4 regions of the Paenibacillus pabuli genome follow, and region 2 is predicted to be linked to each of the others. Evidence: predicted binding sites of a transcription regulator. Region 2 holds the regulator's gene; each other region holds the start of a gene.
What was found. Region 2 encodes LexA, which represses DNA repair genes until DNA is damaged. Its sites were predicted from a motif close to CGAACATATGTTCG; they were not measured.
Positions count from the first base shown of each region.

Region 1: recA (recombinase RecA) is a predicted target of LexA. The motif match lies at 2,969-2,982, and genes of this name have one in related genera.
Region 3: addB (helicase-exonuclease AddAB subunit AddB) is a predicted target of LexA. The motif match lies at 1,841-1,854, and genes of this name have one in related genera.
Region 4: ABGV42_RS07840 (DNA polymerase IV) is a predicted target of LexA. The motif match lies at 2,835-2,848, and genes of this name have one in related genera.

Region 1 covers NZ_JBDOIO010000003.1:1,676,620-1,681,459, forward strand. The annotation lists gene rny (ribonuclease Y) at 1-510, opposite strand, end outside; gene ABGV42_RS09520 (regulatory protein RecX) at 818-1,555, opposite strand; gene recA (recombinase RecA) at 1,835-2,899, opposite strand; gene ABGV42_RS09530 (competence/damage-inducible protein A) at 3,145-4,401, opposite strand; gene pgsA (CDP-diacylglycerol--glycerol-3-phosphate 3-phosphatidyltransferase) at 4,507-4,840, opposite strand, start outside.
Region 2 covers NZ_JBDOIO010000003.1:80,415-85,254, forward strand. The annotation lists gene glnA (type I glutamate--ammonia ligase) at 1-521, shown strand, start outside; gene ABGV42_RS02700 (aldehyde dehydrogenase family protein) at 763-1,293, shown strand; gene ABGV42_RS02705 (aldehyde dehydrogenase family protein) at 1,287-2,057, shown strand; gene lexA (transcriptional repressor LexA) at 2,167-2,793, opposite strand; gene ABGV42_RS02715 (LysM peptidoglycan-binding domain-containing protein) at 3,090-3,467, shown strand; gene ABGV42_RS02720 (DUF896 domain-containing protein) at 3,564-3,773, shown strand; gene ABGV42_RS02725 (hypothetical protein) at 3,901-4,413, shown strand; gene ABGV42_RS02730 (HAD family hydrolase) at 4,441-4,840, shown strand, end outside.
Region 3 covers NZ_JBDOIO010000004.1:974,657-979,496, forward strand. The annotation lists gene ABGV42_RS23955 (Na/Pi cotransporter family protein) at 1-5, opposite strand, end outside; gene ABGV42_RS23960 (class I SAM-dependent rRNA methyltransferase) at 356-1,735, shown strand; gene addB (helicase-exonuclease AddAB subunit AddB) at 1,920-4,840, shown strand, end outside.
Region 4 covers NZ_JBDOIO010000003.1:1,302,104-1,306,943, forward strand. The annotation lists gene ABGV42_RS07825 (LamG-like jellyroll fold domain-containing protein) at 1-273, shown strand, start outside; partial or broken gene ABGV42_RS31860 (IS3 family transposase) at 368-451, opposite strand; gene ABGV42_RS07830 (hypothetical protein) at 829-1,197, opposite strand; gene ABGV42_RS07835 (YolD-like family protein) at 1,181-1,546, opposite strand; gene ABGV42_RS07840 (DNA polymerase IV) at 1,543-2,760, opposite strand; gene ABGV42_RS07845 (MBL fold metallo-hydrolase) at 3,580-4,557, opposite strand; gene ABGV42_RS07850 (hypothetical protein) at 4,595-4,840, opposite strand, start outside.

The DNA of each region.
Region 1 (4,840 bases), 1.6 Mb from region 2:
GTCCTTGATCATTTGAGCCGTCTCATGACGAACTTCCTGTTCTACGTTGGACAGTATGATACTGCGTGCATCTTCCATGGTGAGGTTGGATATACGCTCCAGCTCCGTCACCTGATTTTTGTAGATCATTTCGATCTGCTGCTGTGTCTCATCAATTCGTTTCTCTTTGTTGGCCACTTGCTCTTCTTTACGTTCGAGTGACTCCATCTTTTTATCCAGCGACTCTTCTTTTTGCAACAATCGTCTTTCTTGTCGTTGAATTTCATTACGACGTTCACGAGTGTCTTTTTCAGCTTCGGCCCGAATGCGATGAATTTCATCCTTCGCTTCCAGCACCGTCTCTTTTTTCTGTGCTTCTGCCTCTTTCTTCGCGTTCTCAACGATCTGTACGGCAGCTTGTTCCGCACTGGAGATTTTAGCCTCTGCAAGAGATTTGCGAATAAAATATCCGACTCCGAACCCAATAACGAGCGCGGCCACAACGAGAACGATCGTGATTGCAGGATTCATACTGTTCACCTCCTCGTTGGTTCCTCCAAGGCACTCCTTGGGTCAATTTGCTGTTTTCAGACTTACATATGTTTGGGAATAACGATACCTACGGCGATCCCCCGCCGATTTTCATTTCAAGTGTACATGTTACCACGTACTATTCGCTGTCTTCAGCGAATCCATAATCATGAAGGGTAAATCCAAAGAAACCGAAACCGCTTTTTTGGAAGGAAAAAGGGTTGTCCATTTCTTACAGACTCATGTCCATTTTAGTATTTGACGAAAGAAATTGTCAAGAGAATGCAGGCACACTGTGTAGTCTCTGTTAATCCCATGGCAATAACTCGTCATCTTCAGAATCTTCGGCTTCATCTTCTTCAATTAAACAATTCACAACTTTACGTACCATATCCATAGGAAAACCGCGTCGCATCAGGAAAGGAAGCGTTTTACGTTTTTTCTCCGCAACGTCCCCTTTGACCTGATTCCACTTCTTTCGCCCTGCGGTCAAAGCTGTCTCAAACTCCACATCCGAATCCACGCCTTCAAGCGCTTCAACGATGAGCTCATTGGCAATGCCCTTTTGACGCAGCTCTTGCCTTATCCACAGTTTTCCCTTCCTCTGGCCTGTCATACGCTGCCTTGTCCATTCCTTCGCAAACCCTTCATCGTCCACCAGCTTCTCCTGCTCAAGCCGATCCAGGACTTCTTCAATTAACGGTCCGGCGAATTCTTTCTGACGGAGCCGCTGGCTTAATTCATGCCTAGTACGCTGTTTGTGCTCTAAATAGCGCAACGCCTGCACATAGGTCTGCTGCCGCTCATCCGCTACTATGATCTCCTCGAGATCCTTCTTCACAAACGTGTTGCCCCGGGTCATTCGATACTTGATCATTACATCTTCCAGAACAGTAATCGAGTACAAACCAAACGTGATCCGGTACCGGGCCTGCCTGCTTTTTGTTCGTTCTACCCGTGTAATGGTGAGTTCTTCGTTATCCGGGAATTGAGAGATTCCCTCCAGTTCTGCTTTTTCGTACAAGTCATCATCATGTTGATCCATTCAGGTCTCCCTCCTCTTTGTTCAATTCTTTATCTCCTGATTATGAAACACCTATCTGCTTAAAGAAAACAGCAGACCAAAATGCAAAAAGCCGGGAATCCAACCCGGCTCACAGCTCTCTCAATAAATGTGCTAACAGCCCCTGTCCAATGGACAGGAGCTGTTAGACAGCACCAGAACACGAGCCATCTCCCCAAACACGATCGGATCAATTTCATTCACACCAATCCGGGAAGTCCAGTAAGTGAACACCTTCTGGAACCTCCCTGCTCGGAAGAATTACTCGTTGATTTCAAACAATTCTTGTTCTTCTGCTTCTTCTTTTTGTTGATCTTCACTCGTTGGAGCTGGAACAACCGTCGTCAGATTGCTTGCTTCACGGATTTTTTGCTCAATCACTTGTGCAATCTCTTTATGCTCTTTCATGAACTGCTTCGCATTTTCACGACCTTGGCCCAAGCGTTCGCCTTCGTAAGAATACCAAGCACCACTTTTATTAACGATATCCAGTTCTGTACCAATATCAATGATACTGCCCTCTCTGGAAATACCTTCACCATACATGATATCTACTTCTGCTTGTTTGAACGGTGGTGCAACTTTATTTTTGACAACCTTCACACGCGTACGGTTCCCGATGATGTCATTGCCTGATTTAATACTCTCAATACGACGTACATCCAGACGAACTGTAGAGTAGAATTTCAGGGCACGGCCACCAGGTGTTGTCTCAGGGTTACCAAACATTACGCCCACTTTTTCACGAAGCTGGTTGATAAAGATAGCGATAGTTTTAGATTTGCTGATTGCACCAGACAGTTTACGCAACGCCTGAGACATCAGACGTGCTTGCAAACCGACGTGGGAATCCCCCATCTCGCCTTCGATCTCAGCTTTTGGTACCAAGGCAGCTACAGAGTCGACAACGATAATGTCAACAGCACCACTGCGCACAAGTGCTTCGGCAATTTCCAATGCTTGTTCGCCCGTATCCGGTTGGGACAAAAGCAATTCATCAATGTTAACACCCAGTTTACTTGCATACGCTGGATCAAGAGCATGCTCGGCGTCGATAAATGCAGCTTGTCCACCGACTTTTTGCACTTCAGCAATTGCATGCAACGCTACAGTTGTTTTACCTGAAGATTCAGGTCCATATATTTCAACAATCCGGCCTTTTGGCAAGCCGCCTGTTCCAAGTGCTATATCCAGAGCCAAGGATCCGCTGGGTATGATTTCCACTTGCATGTGAGTTGACTCACCCAGTTTCATGATAGATCCTTTACCAAATTGCTTCTCTATTTGACGGAGCGCCATATCAAGCGCGGCACGACGGTCTGACAATATGCTCACACCCTTTACTGTTTATAAGATAATGATACCTTGTTTTAACACGTTTGCCAAGCTTTTTTTCGAACATACATTCGTTTTTTTGTAAAAGGCCGAGGCGCCTCTTCCTGGGCAAAACTTGCAATAAAACAGAAAAAAGAACCGCAAATAAGGCTGAATGCCTAATTCTACGGTTCTTCCGTCTGCTTTGATTATACTTGATTATCCCTGTAAAAGCAATTCTAGGTATGCCTAGTCACCTAGTCCATAGCAACAAGTTTCCGCCATAGACGGTATAAAATAGCCTTGGTTGAACGGATGCGGACCGTCTCCCGATTTCCATTGATACGCAATTCGTGAATCTCCGTCTCTTTTCCCCGCTCAGCGAGAGCGATAAAAACCAGACCTGGTGGCTTGCGTTCAGAGTAACCTGGACCAGCCACCCCTGTAACGGCCAGACCAAAATCGGAATCACCGATCATGCGTACCTGCTCAGCCAACACTTTCGCAACTTCAGGGCTAACAGCCCCAGGAGCATCTTCCCCCTCCAGATAGTCATGAGGAACATTCAGCAGCTTTTCCTTTATTTCGTTGGAATAACATACGATTCCGCCTTTAAGCATGGATGCACTGCCAGGAACCGAAGTCAGACTCTGCATGACAAGCCCTCCTGTACAGCTCTCAGCCGCGCTTAGAGTCAGACCCATATCAGACATCATCGTTACGATAGTGTACTCTATAGGCACATCCTCGTTCGCGTAGAGGTGTTCTGGCAACCGTTCCCGTATGAGTACCTCCATGGCATCCAGCTTCTGCTTAGCCTCATTCTCACTGGGGGCTTTGGTGGACACCCGTACCGTTACTTCTCCCTCACTTGCATAAGGTGCAATCGTAGGATCGGTTTGGCTATCAATCAAATCAAGCAGACGGTCTTCCAATGCCGACTCGCCGATCCCGGCAAATTTCAGCATTTTCGAATAGATTGGCATCTCTTTCGTAAGTACATGCTGGAACAACCAAGGTTTGACTTCTTGCTCAAACATGGGAATCAGTTCTTTTGGTGGCCCAGGCATGACAATATAATGCTTTCCGTTATCCGAGATGGCATTCCCCGCCGCAAGGCCTGTTTCATTAGCCAGCGGGGTCCCTCCTTCAACCACGATGGCTTGGCGCCGATTGTTCTCTGTCATCTCCACATTGCGATCCCTGAAGAAGCTTTCGATTTTATCCATTGCCATCCGATCGATATGTAGGCTGCGTCCCAACACTGCCGCTATGGCATCCTTGGTTAGATCATCCTGCGTGGGTCCGATACCGCCCGAAAAGAAAATGACGTCAGCTCGCCCTTGGGCAATTTGAATGGCTTCACTAAGACGATTCAGATTGTCCCCTACCACAGTTTGAAAATAAACGTCGATCCCGATAGCAGCCAATTCGCGGGATAAATATCTGGCATTCGTATTTACGATCTGTCCGAGCAGCAACTCTGTTCCGACTGCGATAATTTCTGCCTTCATTCAGCATCCTCCTGTACACAATGTGAGTGATCAAAGGGCAATAGGATGTTTTCCTATTGCCCTGAGCGCAAGCTGTTCATAAATTACCCGTTTTACCTTAAACTTTTACGCTTTTGATAAATTAAGCAAATTTTTGTTTTTGATGAAATAATCAATGCCAGACCAAATTGTAATAATCGCCGCGGCCCAAACTGCTATAACATCAACATGAACCCCGGTATAAGAGAACGGGAAGTTGTTAAGCAGAAGCAAAACGATCGCTATGATCTGCACGACGGTTTTCAGCTTGCCCCAGCTGCTGGCCGCAACAACCGATCCATCCAGCAAAGCAATTTGGCGAAGACCCGTCACCGCAAACTCCCGACTGATGATGACGACAGCAATCCATGAATCCAGCTTACCCATCTCAACAAGTGAAATGAGCACTGCAGTCACTAAC
Region 2 (4,840 bases):
GTCACTTCATGGCTGGAACTCTAAAGCATGCGCGTGCGTTTGCAGCAATTACTAACCCAACTGTGAACTCATACAAACGTCTTGTACCAGGTTATGAAGCCCCTTGTTATGTAGCATGGTCCGCAAGTAACCGTAGCCCAATGATCCGTATTCCAGCTTCCCGTGGTCTGAGTACACGTGTTGAGGTTCGTAACCCGGATCCGGCTGCTAACCCTTACTTGGCTTTGGCTGTTTTATTGAAAGCAGGTCTGGACGGAATCAAACGTGAGCTTTCCTTACCAGCTCCGATTGACCGTAACATCTACATCATGTCAGATGAAGAGCGTGTGGAAGAAGGCATTCCAAGCTTGCCAGCTGACCTGAAAGAAGCATTGAATGAATTGATCCGCAGCGAAGTCATCTGTGATGCTCTTGGCGATCACGCCTTGGCTCACTTCTACGAGCTGAAAGAAATTGAGTGGGACATGTACCGTACACAAGTCCACCAATGGGAACGCGATCAATATATCACGTTGTACTAATATGGAAAGCCCTTGGCGCAATAGCGCTAAGGGCTTTTTTTTAATGGATAACATAATGGAACAGAGGTGAGTAATAATTAAAAAAATAGCTACATTTAATAGTATACATATAAGTGAGAGTAAAAATACATATTTTCGAGAGAAAAGCTATTTTGATATGTTGATAATTTCATATAAACAAGATATAATACAAATATATTTTTAGCAATTTAATTTATGAAAATTTATTGGAGATGTTTATATGGAACAAGCGAAGCAACTCGTTGCAAGCCAGCGGGCATTCTTTTATACAGGACAAACCAAAAATATTGATTATCGGGTTGATGCTCTTCAACAATTAAGACGGGGGATCGAGAAGTATCACCAGCGGATATTGGATGCACTGCATGCTGATCTGAATAAATCGGAAACAGAGGCGTATAACTCTGAGATTCGCATCGTTTTGGGTGAACTGGATTTCGCACTAGATCATCTTAAGGAATGGGCGGCTCCTAGAGCTGTGCCTACAAGTGCTGTGATACCTGATGGTATAAGTACGATCTACCCAGAACCTTATGGAGTTGCTCTTATTATTGCACCATGGAACTATCCGTTCCAACTGGCTTTCGGTCCTTTGATTGGTGCAATTGCAGCGGGTAACTGTGCCATCATTAAACCGTCTGAATTAACGCCGGCTGTATCACGTTTGACGTATGACCTGATTGTGGATATCTTCCCAGAGGAATATATAGGGGTCAGGAAGGTGAAGTCGAAACCAACACAGCCTTGTTGAACGAGAAGTTTGATTATATTTTCTTCACAGGCAGCACTGGTGTTGGCCGCATCGTCATGAAAGCAGCAGCTGAGCATCTTACTCCGGTGACGCTTGAACTGGGAGGTAAAAGCCCTGTAATTGTTCATAAAGATGCAGATTTGCAGTTGGCAGCCCAGCGGATCGTTCGCGGCAAGTTTTTGAATGCTGGCCAGACCTGTGTTGCTCCGGATTACTTGCTTGTACATCAAGATGTACACGACAAGCTGCTTGAAGAGATTGGGGCAGAAATACAAGATAAATTCGGTAAGAATGTTATGGGAAATCCTGATTTTCCGCATATCGTCAACACACGTAACTTTGATCGATTATCTGTTTTCTTAGAAGGTGGTCATGCTCTGATTGGTGGTCGTTCTAATCGGGATCAGCTGCTTATTGAACCTACCTTGGTAGGAAATGTGGATTGGGACTCGCCAGTTATGCAAGAAGAGATATTTGGTCCAATTCTTCCGGTCATGACCTACGACGATCTCAATCCGTTGCTGGCTGAGATAGTGCGCCGTCCAAAACCCTTGGCACTATACCTGTTCACTCAGAATGCGGAGCTGCAGAATCAGGTCTTGAACCAAGTGTCCTTCGGTGGAGGATGTATCAATGATACGTTGTCTCATATGACTTCACACTATTTACCGTTTGGTGGAGTAGGGGAGAGTGGAATGGGGTCATACCATGGTAAACAAAGCTTTGAAGTATTCTCACATCACAAAAGCATTCTTAAAAGATAAGAAATGTAATTTAGTAAAATCGAAAGAATAGCAGAAAAAAAGAGGTTGTCCTGTTGAACAGGGCAACCTCTTTTTGTGGGTACAGTTCATCTGATTAGATGTTGCAAGACTAGTGAATATCACGGAAAAGGCCAATGACTTTACCCAAAATGCTAACATGTTTTAAACGAAGCGGTTCCAATGTTGCATTCTCAGGCTGAAGACGAATGTGGTCTTTCTCTTTGTAGAATGTTTTAACTGTAGCTTCGTCATCTTCAGTCATTGCAACGACAATATCACCGTTATCTGCTGTTTGCTGCTGACGCACGATAACATAGTCCCCGTTAACGATCCCTGCTTCAATCATACTGTCGCCAACGACAGAGAGCATAAATACTTTCTGTTCACCAACATAATGTGTCGGAAGCGGGAAATAATCTTCGATGTTCTCTGTTGCGGTAATTGGAACCCCTGCTGTGACTTTACCTACAACAGGAATGCGAGCAACACTGTGTGCAAACTGATGGGAGTGTTCTGATTCCTCCTGGCTTAACAACTCAATGGCTCTCGGTTTGGTAGGGTCACGTCTAATGAGACCTTTCTTCTCCAAGCGGTCCAGATGTCCATGGACCGTAGAGCTGGAAGCCAGTCCAACCGCTTCTCCAATTTCACGTACGGAAGGAGGATATCCCTTCAACCGGACTTCATTGCGTATAAACTCCAGAATAGCCTGCTGCCTGCTGGATATCTTCGACATACCGTATCAACCCCATTTTAGTAACGTTTGGGAAAATTATAACATAGAACCTCCGTTCGTACAAACATAAGTTCTAAATAAAATCCGATAAAATCAATGTTTTTGAGTGAATCTTTTGTGTGGTTCATCGCATGTATGAAATAGTAAAACTGCGATTAGGATTTGCCTATAGAATTCCGGAAGATTAGGAGTTCAAAATAAAGCGAACAATTGTTCTAAAAATCTGTTGTACAAAACAAGTGTTCGTGTTATATTGTTTTTAACAGATAGGAACAAACGTTTGGAGGACGATTGATATGAGATATTCCACTTATCAAAGTATTTATGAACCGGTGAATTCGGAAGCGGTCAAGTCTAACATAGGTAATTTTAAGAAATGGTTTACAGAAGCCAAGATGCCAACATGGATGTTGAAATTGATTATGGCATCGTTAATCATATTTATTGGTTGCAGTACTGTATTGACAGTGTTTGCAGGAGACGAGAATAATGTTCTCCCTGGCAGTAAAATAGCTGTGTCCCAAGGGGAAACATTGTGGAGCTTGTCATTGGAACATAAACCGGAAAATATGGATACACGTGTATATGTAGAAGCAATAAAGAAAGTAAATCAACTTCATTCGACATCAATTCAAGCAGGACAAGTACTAATTTTGCCGCAATTTACACCTTGAAATCATGATTCATTTAAGCGAGTAAGTAACAGCCTTGACAAGCCGCCTCGATCATGTCAAAGTTAGTATGACTTTGTATTTTTGGAGGGGACAAGCTTGGATATAGATAGCCTGGTAGCACGGATTAATGAATTGGCTCGTAAACAAAAGTCCGTTGGACTTTCAGAGGAAGAACTTGCCGAACGTGCTAAACTTAGAGAAATTTACTTAAACAACATCCGCAGCAACTTCAGACAGCAACTGGATTCCATTGAAATTGTAGATGATGAGAAGGATCAGGGCCACCAAGGCAAACTCAAACACTAAGGAAACCTAAAGATATCATTATGATATTTAGGTTTCTTCCTTTTATTTTGAGAATGCAAATCTATAGGGGGAATGTCGGTTTACGATTTTTGTAAGCCGATACAAAGATGACATAAGGGGGATTCTCATGGCTCGTTCGTTCGAGAGAACGGTTCGGAAAAATTCAAAGCAGTTGAATCAGCAGCGCAAAAAAAATGGTCAACCGATTTCGGGTACGCCCGGTGAGGACATTTTCAAAGGACGCAGTCTTCTGTTTCCTATTTTCCTAATCGGTCTTGCGTTTTTGTATCTGTTTATGAGCACATTTCTTGTTAAAGCTCCGATGACAACATGGGACTGGGTTACCATGCTGTTGTATGTATTTTTGGCTGTGATTTTTATGCTTCGCCGTCCTTACATTAAAATCGGGAGCAACCGGATTATAACAACCAAAGGGAATCGGGAACGCTCCATTGGAGTAGATGACATCGTTAAGTTCAGATTTGAGCAGGGAACGGTAGTTATCGAACATAATAGCCGCGGTAAAAGATGGGTGTTCACTAAACTGTTGAACCGCTATGATACAGATGCCATTACTGAACGACTTCTTAAATTTGCCAAAGCACATCAGATTACTGTAGAAACAGACGAGAAAAAGTAATTATTCACAAAGGGGAAGATGACCGGAATGGCATTAAAAGCGATTTTGTTCGACCTGGATGATACTTTGTTGTGGGATGAACGCAGTGTGCGTGAAGCGTTCCACGAAACTTGCCTGCTCGCTTCGCAAGAAACTGGCATTAATGCTGAGGAACTGGAAGAAGCTGTTCGTAACGAGGCACGTAGTCTATATGAATCTTATGAAACCTTTCCATTCACCAAAATGATTGGCATCAATCCATTTGAAGGACTTTGGGCTAATTTCACAGGCGGTGACCAGTCTGAGTTCCGTCAGTTGGAACAGCTTGCCCCTGTATATCGTAAGGAGTCATGGCGTCGTGGTTTATTGAAGCTAGGAGTGGACAGTGAAGATTTGGCTGAGCGTCTTGCTTCACAATTTGGAGCTGAGCGAAGATCCAGACCTCATG
Region 3 (4,840 bases), on a different contig from region 2:
AACATCTCGTTCCATCAGTCCTTCCGTGCCTAGTCGTTATCTCATCTTATGAGTAAGAGAGGACAACCATGACAGCCAGAGGAAATCGGTGGGAAACAGCTTTCAATTTAGTCCTTACCATACTCATCTCACAATTCAAAAGGTACGGTGATTCGTGCAAACGGAGCGGAGGGGACGGAATGGGATCTGGAGAAGCGAAGCGTTCGCGTTTATCCCGGGATTTTCCCTTTGTGAAAAGGGAATCAGAAAATCTGGGGATAACAGCGATCGGAAGACCGATCTGTCCCCGAAGCGGTCTCCCTTTGCACTAAACCTATCTTTTCAACTAACTTACAACAAAGGAAGTGGATTTACCTTGCCATCGGTTACACTGGAACGCAGTCGCAAAAAGCGGCTTGAACATGCACATCCATGGATATATAACAACGAGATAGCCTCGGTTGACGGTAACCCCGAACCAGGAGATCTGGTCAATGTATTAAATCATCAAGGACGTTATCTGGCGACAGGATACTATAACCCGGCATCACAGATTACAGTGAGAGTCGTTTCTTATCAACCGCTGGAGTTTGAGCAAATGGACACAGCCTTTTTTGCCGCTCGCTTCAGCGACTGCCTGCGTCACCGGGAACGTTTTATCCAGGATGGAGAGGCCTATCGTTTGGTTTATGGGGAAGCTGATTTTCTGCCAGGTCTGATCGTGGATCGTTTTGGCAGCATTCTCGTTGTACAACTGCTTACCTTGGGAATGGACCGCTGCCGTGAAGCCATCGTACAGGCTCTAATTGAAGTGATGCAGCCGGAGGGGATTTATGAGCGCAGTGATGTGCCTATCAGGGAGTTGGAAGGGCTGGAGCAGACAAAGGGACCGCTCTACGGGGAGTGCCCGCGTCATGTTACGGTAACCGAGAATGGATTGCTTATTAAAGTCGATATCGTAGAAGGCCAGAAAACGGGTTATTTCTTCGACCAGCGTGAGAATCGGGCTGCAATTGAACCGCTCATGAAGGGCTGGGGTTACAAAAGCGGAATCTCCTTGCAGGAAGTGGAGCAGGATGGAAGCAAACAGCTGTTGCCCGTAAATAAAAGTGGTAAAGTGGTAACTTTCCCTTATTGGGACGGTGCTACCGTCCTGGAGTGTTTCTCACACACAGGCAGTTTCACACTGAATGCTTGTAAATATGGAGCCAAAAAAGTCACATGCCTTGATATTTCAGAGCATGCTATTGAAAGTGCCCGCACCAACGTAGAGTTGAACGGATTCACCGATCGGGTAGAGTTTGTTGTCGCTGACGCATTCCAGTACTTACGTGAACAGGTCAAAGGAGTAGAAGAGCGTTCCGTACGTGCACGCGCAGCTGAACAGAAAGTAGATACTTCCAAAGCCCTTGCAGCTGGTGGCGGGAAAACATTTGATGTGGTCATTCTTGACCCACCTGCCTTCGCCAAAACAAAATCGGCAGTCAAAGGGGCGTGCCGTGGATACAAGGATATTAACCTGCATGGCATGAAACTTGTGAATGAAGGTGGGTATTTGGTGACGGCGAGCTGTTCGTATCATATGCGCCCTGATCTCTTCCTGGAAACGATTGCGGATGCAGCTGAAGACGCGGGTAAAGTACTGCGTCTGATTGAATGGAAAGCTGCCGGCAAGGATCACCCGCAAATTTTGGGCGTGGATGAGGGACATTACTTGAAATTTGCAATTTTTGAAGTGCGCAGCAAAACAAACTGATCTGTCATTTGCAAAAAAATGACGTTAAGAAACAAGTCCACGGTGTAGTTAGCTGTGGGCTTGTTTCGTGTTACAGGAAATCAGCCTGGCTTTACCGGATTGTGGCAAACGTATGTTCCGAACGAGGTCAGATATGTTATACTGGGAATTAAAATCTTGTTCGTGATGGTTTGGAGGATTGGACATGTCTGTACGCTTTATTATTGGCCGGGCAGGCAGCGGCAAGACGACGCTGATTACCCGGGAAATTACGTCTTTGCTTCAAAAGGAACCTCAAGGCAAACCACTCATATGGCTGGTTCCGGAGCAGAGCTCGTTTCGTACCGAGCAGGCCCTGGTTTCTTCTGGCGCAATTAAAGGTACCATGCGTGCAGAAGTACTGGGTTTTCGCCGATTAGCCTATCGTATCATGCAGGAAGCAGGTGGTTCTGCGCGAATTCCAATTGGTGCCGAGGGGAAAAAGATGCTGCTCTATAAAGTGCTTCAGCGGCGCAAGGAAGAGTTGAAGCTTTTTGGCGCTTCGGGCAATCAATTGGGCTTTATCGGGCATTTGAATGATTTATACAGTGAGTTTAAGCGTTATGAACTAGATCCCGGCTTGTTGGAAGAAGGTCTTTCTACGTGGAATACGTCTTCTTCGGCACCGATCCTGGGTGATAAGTTACATGATTTGCTTCTTATATATCGAGATTATGAACAGGAACTAACGGAACTCTACATCGATGATGAAGACACGTTGACAGAATTGAACGACCGTTTGGTAGAAAGTGAGCTTCTTCAGGATGCACAAATCTGGATTGACGGTTTTCAGGGCTTTACCCCGCAGGAAATGAGCGTGATAGGAAGGCTGATGCTTCAGTCTTCTTCAGTAACCATCACGTTGACTCTGGACCGTCCATATGATCACGGGGCTCTTCCCAGCGAACTGGATCTGTTCCATCCAACAGCGAGCGCATATGCGCGGCTCAAAGGTATGGCTGATGATCTGGGAGTTTTGAGTGAAACCACAGTGCTGCAGCCGGATGTTTTGCCAAGATATGAGCACAGCCCTGGTTTGGCCCATCTAGAGTCTGGGTTCGACCGACGGATTCGTTGGAAAAGTGATGGCCGCGATGCGGGCGTGAAGTTATACGCAGCGGAGAATCGCAGGGCTGAGATGGAAGGGGCACTGCGTGAAATGCGCAGATTGGCTCAGGAGGAAGGCGTGCGTTACCGGGATATGGCCGTACTCGTTCGTCAGCTGGATGCCTATGCCGATATTGCCGAGCCATTGTTCAGGGATCATGACGTGCCGGTTTTCCTGGACCGTAGAAGAAGTGAGCTTCATCATCCGCTCTCCGAATTCATTCGTTCTGCAATTGATGTCGTTCGTCGCCGCTGGCGTTACGAAGATGTATTTCGCTGTGTCAAAACGGATCTGCTGCTTCCACGTGATGGTTCTATCACTCGTGAAGACATGGACCAGCTCGAAAACTATATCCTCGCCTGTGGAATCCACGGTTACCGCTGGACCGACGGCAAGCCTTGGAAATACGTCCCCAGTCTGTCTCTGGAAGACAATGGCCAGGAAGGCCGAAGCCAAGGGCGGGAACAAATGCTGTCGCTCATGGAAAAATGCCGAACAGTCATTACGGATCCAATGGCTGCGTTTGAGAAACGCATGATCAAAGCCAAGACGGCAAAAGAACAGTGTGCTGCGCTATATGGACTACTCGAAGACGCAGAAATTCCCTGGAAGCTGGAAATGATGTCTGCTGCGGCAACAGCTCAGGGCGACCCGGAGCGTTCGCGGGAACATCGTCAGATGTGGGGAGCAGTCCTGGATCTGCTGGACCAGATGGTGGACATGATGGGAGCCGAACGACTGGACATCGATTTGTTCGCGGGTCTGATGGAAACGGGGTTAACCGAGCTGAAGCTAGGACTTGTTCCACCGGCGCTGGATCAGGTGCTGGTCGGTTCCATGGACCGGACGCGGCTGCAGGGTATCCAATATGTATTCATCCTGGGTGCCGTGGACGGTGAGCTGCCGGCTGTGCCGCAGGAAGATGGCGTGTTAACGGAGCAGGAGCGGGAGCTGCTGACCGAAAGAGGTCTTGGTCTCGGACCTGGAACAACAAGACGAATGCTGGACGAGCGTTTCCTGATCTATACCGCCTTGACTGCTGCAAGTAAGCAGTTGTGGTTAAGTTACCCTGTGGCTGACGATGAGGGCAAAACGCTGCTGCCTTCGGAAATTGTGAGACATGTACGAAAGATGTTTGGGCTGAATGAATCACCACTTCTTGCACAGCCGCCAGTAACCGATTCGGAAGAAGCTCACTGGCCTTATGTCATTCATCCAGAGCAGAGTCTGTCTGTTCTGATTGGGCAGCTGCGCAGATGGCGCAGGGGAGAGGAGATTCCAGAGCTCTGGTGGTCGGTTTACAACTGGCATTGTTCCAATGAGACACTTCGACCTCAGCTGGAACGTTTGCTGGGCTCCATTTTTTATCGCAACCGGGCATTGCCGCTGCGTACTTCAACGAGCCGGCGGCTATATGGCACGGAGGTGCGGACAAGTGTTTCGCGAATGGAACGATTCGTGGCCTGTCCATTTTCCCATTTTGCCTCGCATGGCTTACGATTGAAAGAACGTCAGCTGTACCGGCTTCAGGCTCCGGATATCGGGCAGCTGTTCCATGCTGCGCTGAGTCAACTGGCTATACGACTGCGTGAAGAGAACCGCAGCTGGGGCAGCCTTTCTCCGGAACAGTGCCGCAAGGAAGCGGAGCAAACGGTCGATCAGATTGCACCCCAGCTTCAGGGAGAGATTTTGCTGAGCACGAAGCGATACGGCTACATTTTCCGCAAATTGAAGGATATTGTAAGCCGGGCTTCGGTCATTTTGGGCGAGCAATCCAGACGGGGAAGTTTTGAACCTATTGGTCTTGAGCTGGACTTTGGGCCAGGCAAGCCCCTGCCGCCTCTTCGTTTCGAACTTGAGAATGGATGTGTGATGGAGATTGTGGGCCGGATTGACCGGGTCGATGTGGCCGAGGGTGAGAATGGTTTGCTTCTCCGGGTTATCGACTACAAATCAAGCCAGACGGATCTCAAGCTGCA
Region 4 (4,840 bases), 1.2 Mb from region 2:
ATTGCGACTGAAGCGCTGCCCACCAACCAATGGGTTCATGTGGCTGTCACATTGCAGGGAGACATGGGCACCTTATATGTAAACGGCAAATCAGTAGCGAGCAGCTCTGAGATCACGTTTAATCCGAAGGATCTTCAAGCTTCGGAAGCCTATCTGGGCAAAAGTAGATATGCTGCCGATCCGTTCTATCAAGGCAAAATGGATCAGGTTAGCGTGTATGACAAGGCTCTAAGCGCCAAAGAGATCCAGCGTCAAGCAGAACTCCAACCTTGAACAGTTGAGCTTCTATTACATTAATATCTGAATTAATTCAAAATGATACCACCTAAAGCAGCCAACCTTAGAACTGAAAGTTAGACAAAAATTTTTAAGCGGCTTGTTTGGCATGTTCTCGGTATTGTACCGGGCTCATGCCTTTTAATTTTGACTTGATACGTTTGTGACTGTAGTATAATGCCATATATCTACGTTGATAAGTTCAGTGAGATTAAGATCACCTCTACTTTCACGACTAGTGATCTCCTAAATGATATGTATTCTAATAATTCTCCTATAAATTTCAATTAACATTAGTACCCTGCCCCGTTGTGTATACTGCATCCATTCTCAGGGAAACAAATAAACCAACGTAGGGAAACTGCTTTCTAGTAGCCACTGAGGTATTACTCTTCTTTTCTTCTAACTTTTGTTTTAACGTAGAGATAAAAAAATACCGACCCTTCAACTTCAAAGGTCGGTTTACCCATTTGGGAGAAGAAAACAATGGTTATAAATGTATTCTAACCACTCTATGCAGTTATATACGGTATGCTCCCTCTGACTCTATGTTTATTTGGGCAAATCAGTAATATCAACGTTCATATGTTCAGTCAGCATTAAGGTTACATCCACTTTCACTTTGCTCCATGATAATGTCATTTTATGAATGTAACCTCTTACGGAATAGTTAACTGTTAAACTCAGCTCAGATCTCTGTTCATCGATGATTTTTATATGATGTTCCTTTAAATTTTGTTTCGAATTGTACATCTCTAAAGCAATTTTCTTTTGGGTACCATCCAGGTAGTCAACATACACAGATTTCATTTTAAAGTTTGAAGCGTATATTTTATGCTTATCTACCTCCAGAGCACTTAACAGATAGGGGAGCTCTACCAGTCTCTTCACAAGTGCAAGCTCCTCAGAAGTCTGTCTCACCGTACGCCCCTCCTTCATCAAGTTTCACAGCGACCAATTGATCAAAATCGACCCATTCAAATCCATGATCCATTTCAATTTTGATTTTCTTTCCAAAGGTACTGACTGAAGTAACGATCCCATGTATATACCGATTGCCCGACTCATTAAACACTTCAATCGTGGCTTGCAACGTATAGTTGAGCGACATATCTACATTTTGAGCAATCATCTCCCACTCATCTTCATGGATCAGCGGTTTCGCTTGATAATGAATTTGAGTACGATGCTGTATAATTCGTTCTTTATGTTGTGGAAGCATCATGCGACTCGATTCCCATAATCCATTGGCTTCAAGTTTTTTGCTCATTTGTAATGCCCTCCAATTTTAGATGCTCTATCGATCGCTTGACCGGCAGCCGTAATGGAGCTCGCTCGTAGAATGGCAATGTCGCCAAATCGATCCTTGATGTCGTCCATCACCTGATCAATGGCCCTCTTCTGCTCCTGATCATCAAAGAAAGATAGTTGATATGTATCCGCGTTGGATAATTGAGAAAGGGATACGCCTACACGGCGCACAGGTTGCCCATCCCAGTGTTGATGGAATATGCGTTTGGCTATCTTGCATACATCAACGGTTATGTTTGTAGGATCAGTCAGTTTAACCTGCCTGTGAAAACCAGTTGGATGGTCGAAATCCGCTCCAGACACACTCACGGAAACGACACTACCCATCAGTCCCTTTTTACGGGCTCTTCTGCACACTTCTGTACAGATATCGAGGATCACCACTTCGATCTCCCATGCCTCTGTGTAGTCTCTAGGCAGGGTCATTCCGTTTCCGATATCCTTTTGTGTACTATGCGTATTGACGGTTACCGGCGAATTGTCGAGTCCATTTGCGACTCGCCAGATGACTTCTCCATTAACGCCCCACTTACTTCTTAATTTAGAAAGAGGCGTATTCGCCAGGTCTCTAATCGTACGGATGCCCATCTTCCACAGATGTTTCTCCATTCTTGAGCCAATGCCCCACATATCTCGAATGGGCTTATCTCCAATGTGGAGGTGTAACTCCTCTTTCTTTAAGTGGAAAATGCCGCCCTCAGCTTTTTTAGCAATCATATCGCAGCACAATTTACTGATGATTTTGTTTTCACCAATGCCAGCTCTCGCGTAAACGCCTGTTTCATTATAGATCTTGTCTTGAATTTGCTTCGCTAAATCGACTGGATCATTACCGAATAGATGCATAGACCCCGTAAAATCAGCGAATAATTCGTCTATACTATACGGTTCGACGAGATCGGTAAACTCCTCAACAATGGACATGATTTGCGTGGATACTTCGATGTATTCTTGCATGTGAGGTTTAACAATGATCAGTTCAGGGCACTTTTGAAGGGACTGCCAGAGTGGTTCCGCGGTAGATACGCCTTTAGCTTTGGCCAACGGACAAGCGGCAAGGATAATTCCAGAACGTCTTTTCGGATCTCCTGCGACGGCTAACGGTCTATTTTTGTATTGAGGCATTTTTGCCTTTTCGACTGAAGCATAAAAGCTCTGCATATCAATGAGCATAATGGTTCGCTGCTTAGTCACAATGAAATCACTCCTGTACTTTTTGAGAACGTATGTTTCTATATATTATAGACCGAACGTATGTTCTTTATGCAAGAGGTAAATATTTATAATTATCCGAGATAAGATCATGCTCAACATAAAAAAAACGATGACTTATTACTAAAGACCTTGAGGGTAACCCTCAAGGTCTTTAGTTTAGGCGTTCACTAAATTCACTTGTCTATTTGCAAATACATCATTCAATTATCTTAGTAAAGAGGTCAATAAATCGAAACCGATTTACTTGGGATAATGAATAACCATGCTTAATCGGTTCTCCGAAGCTCCAGTGTTCATGTAAACCATGCGGCTATCCAGTTATTTCAATCTTATTCTACAACAGTATATTCCGAGAATCAGGCCTGTTTTGAATATGTTGGGATGTATCTACTTGATCTATCTGGCGTTCAAAATCATGCATAGTACATCCAAAAATGCAGAAGACACCCGCACCAACCCGCATTCATTTCTATTTGGCTTTACTTTGCAGTTCATTAATCCCAAGTCATTTTGTATGGGTTAACCGCAATCTCGGTGTTTGTCTTGCCGCTTGCCCAGTCACATACTCAAATGATTGTATTCTCTGTATTGTTAACCATTGTAGGGATTAGTGCCAATATGACATGGGCGTTATGCGGGATATTATTTCAGAGTTTTCTCGTGAGATATGAGCGCCCGTTTAATATGGCTATGGGCATTCTCTTAATTTACAGCGCAGTTTCGATGTTAAAATAAACAAAAAGCGTCCACTCCATTGCTGAGTTGAACGCTGTATGATTATCTTATGCTTGATCTCCACCATGGTTCAGTTGGATAAACCCCGGTATGGATCTGCACCTTTTCTCCAATTTTCGGAGTCGCGATATCGACATTTGCGCTGCTTGCTGCCTGGGTAATCCGTTCAACCGGATCCGTCCAAGCATGGTAGGCAAGGGTAAATGCTCCCCAATGAATGGGGATGAGCAGTTTTCCTTTTACATCAAGATGGGCTTGTACGGTTTCTTCCGGCATCATATGAATGTTGGCCCACCGTTCGTCATATTGTCCGCATTCCATCATCGTCAAGTCAAATGGCCCATACTTGTCTCCGATCTCCTTGAAGTGCGGTCCATACCCACTGTCTCCACTAAAAAACACCTTAGTCTCATCTCCGGAGATCACCCATGAGCACCATAACGTGGAGTTACGATCGAATAGTCCTCTCCCGGAAAAATGCCTTGCAGGCGTGCAGGCTAGTGTCAGGCCCTTGAATTGAAGCTCATCCCACCAGCCATGCTCAGTAATTTTATGCGAAGGTACACCCATTTGAATCAAACGCCGGCGTACGCCAATCGGTACGATAAACCGATCAGTTTTATTCATTAACCTTCGGATGGAGGAGTAATCCAGATGATCATAATGATCATGAGACAAGATGATGGCGTCCAGGAGCGGGAGATCTTCCGGCTGAACTGGTAAATTCACGTTGTAGCGCTTCGTACCCACCCATGATACAGGCGATGGACGGTTACCCAGCATGGGATCAAAAAGCAATCTTGTTCCTTCCACTTCAAGCAGAAAAGCCGAATGTCCGAACCATGTCACTTGTGGATGATGAGCAGCGTTTAGCTTTTCGTCAAACTCGCTCTTCACCATCGGAATATGACTCCAAGGTCTTCGTTCCTGACCACCCTTAAGGGAATCCCGAAGCATGCTCAGCATTGCCCTTAAACTCATATTCATCGATGTTGGAATCTGGTTTTCGTATTTGGTCATCTTATTACCTTCTGTTCTTCATAATGGCGCTGGCTCACTATGAAATGATGGATTCATAAAGCCGGGATTGAAATTGCTCCAGCGCTTGCCGAACTTCTGAAACTGTAAGTCCGTGCCGGTACATATAATTCTGCAATTCCTCCACTTCAGCTGCATCACCAGCGCGAACTCTATTGATCTTACGGATCATTGCTTGTTCCATACGCTCTTGCTCGGGACCGACAGGCTCACATAGCCAAAAATCGGTTCTTTTGACATCTCCCTTGCCCGTCCAGAGCAAATT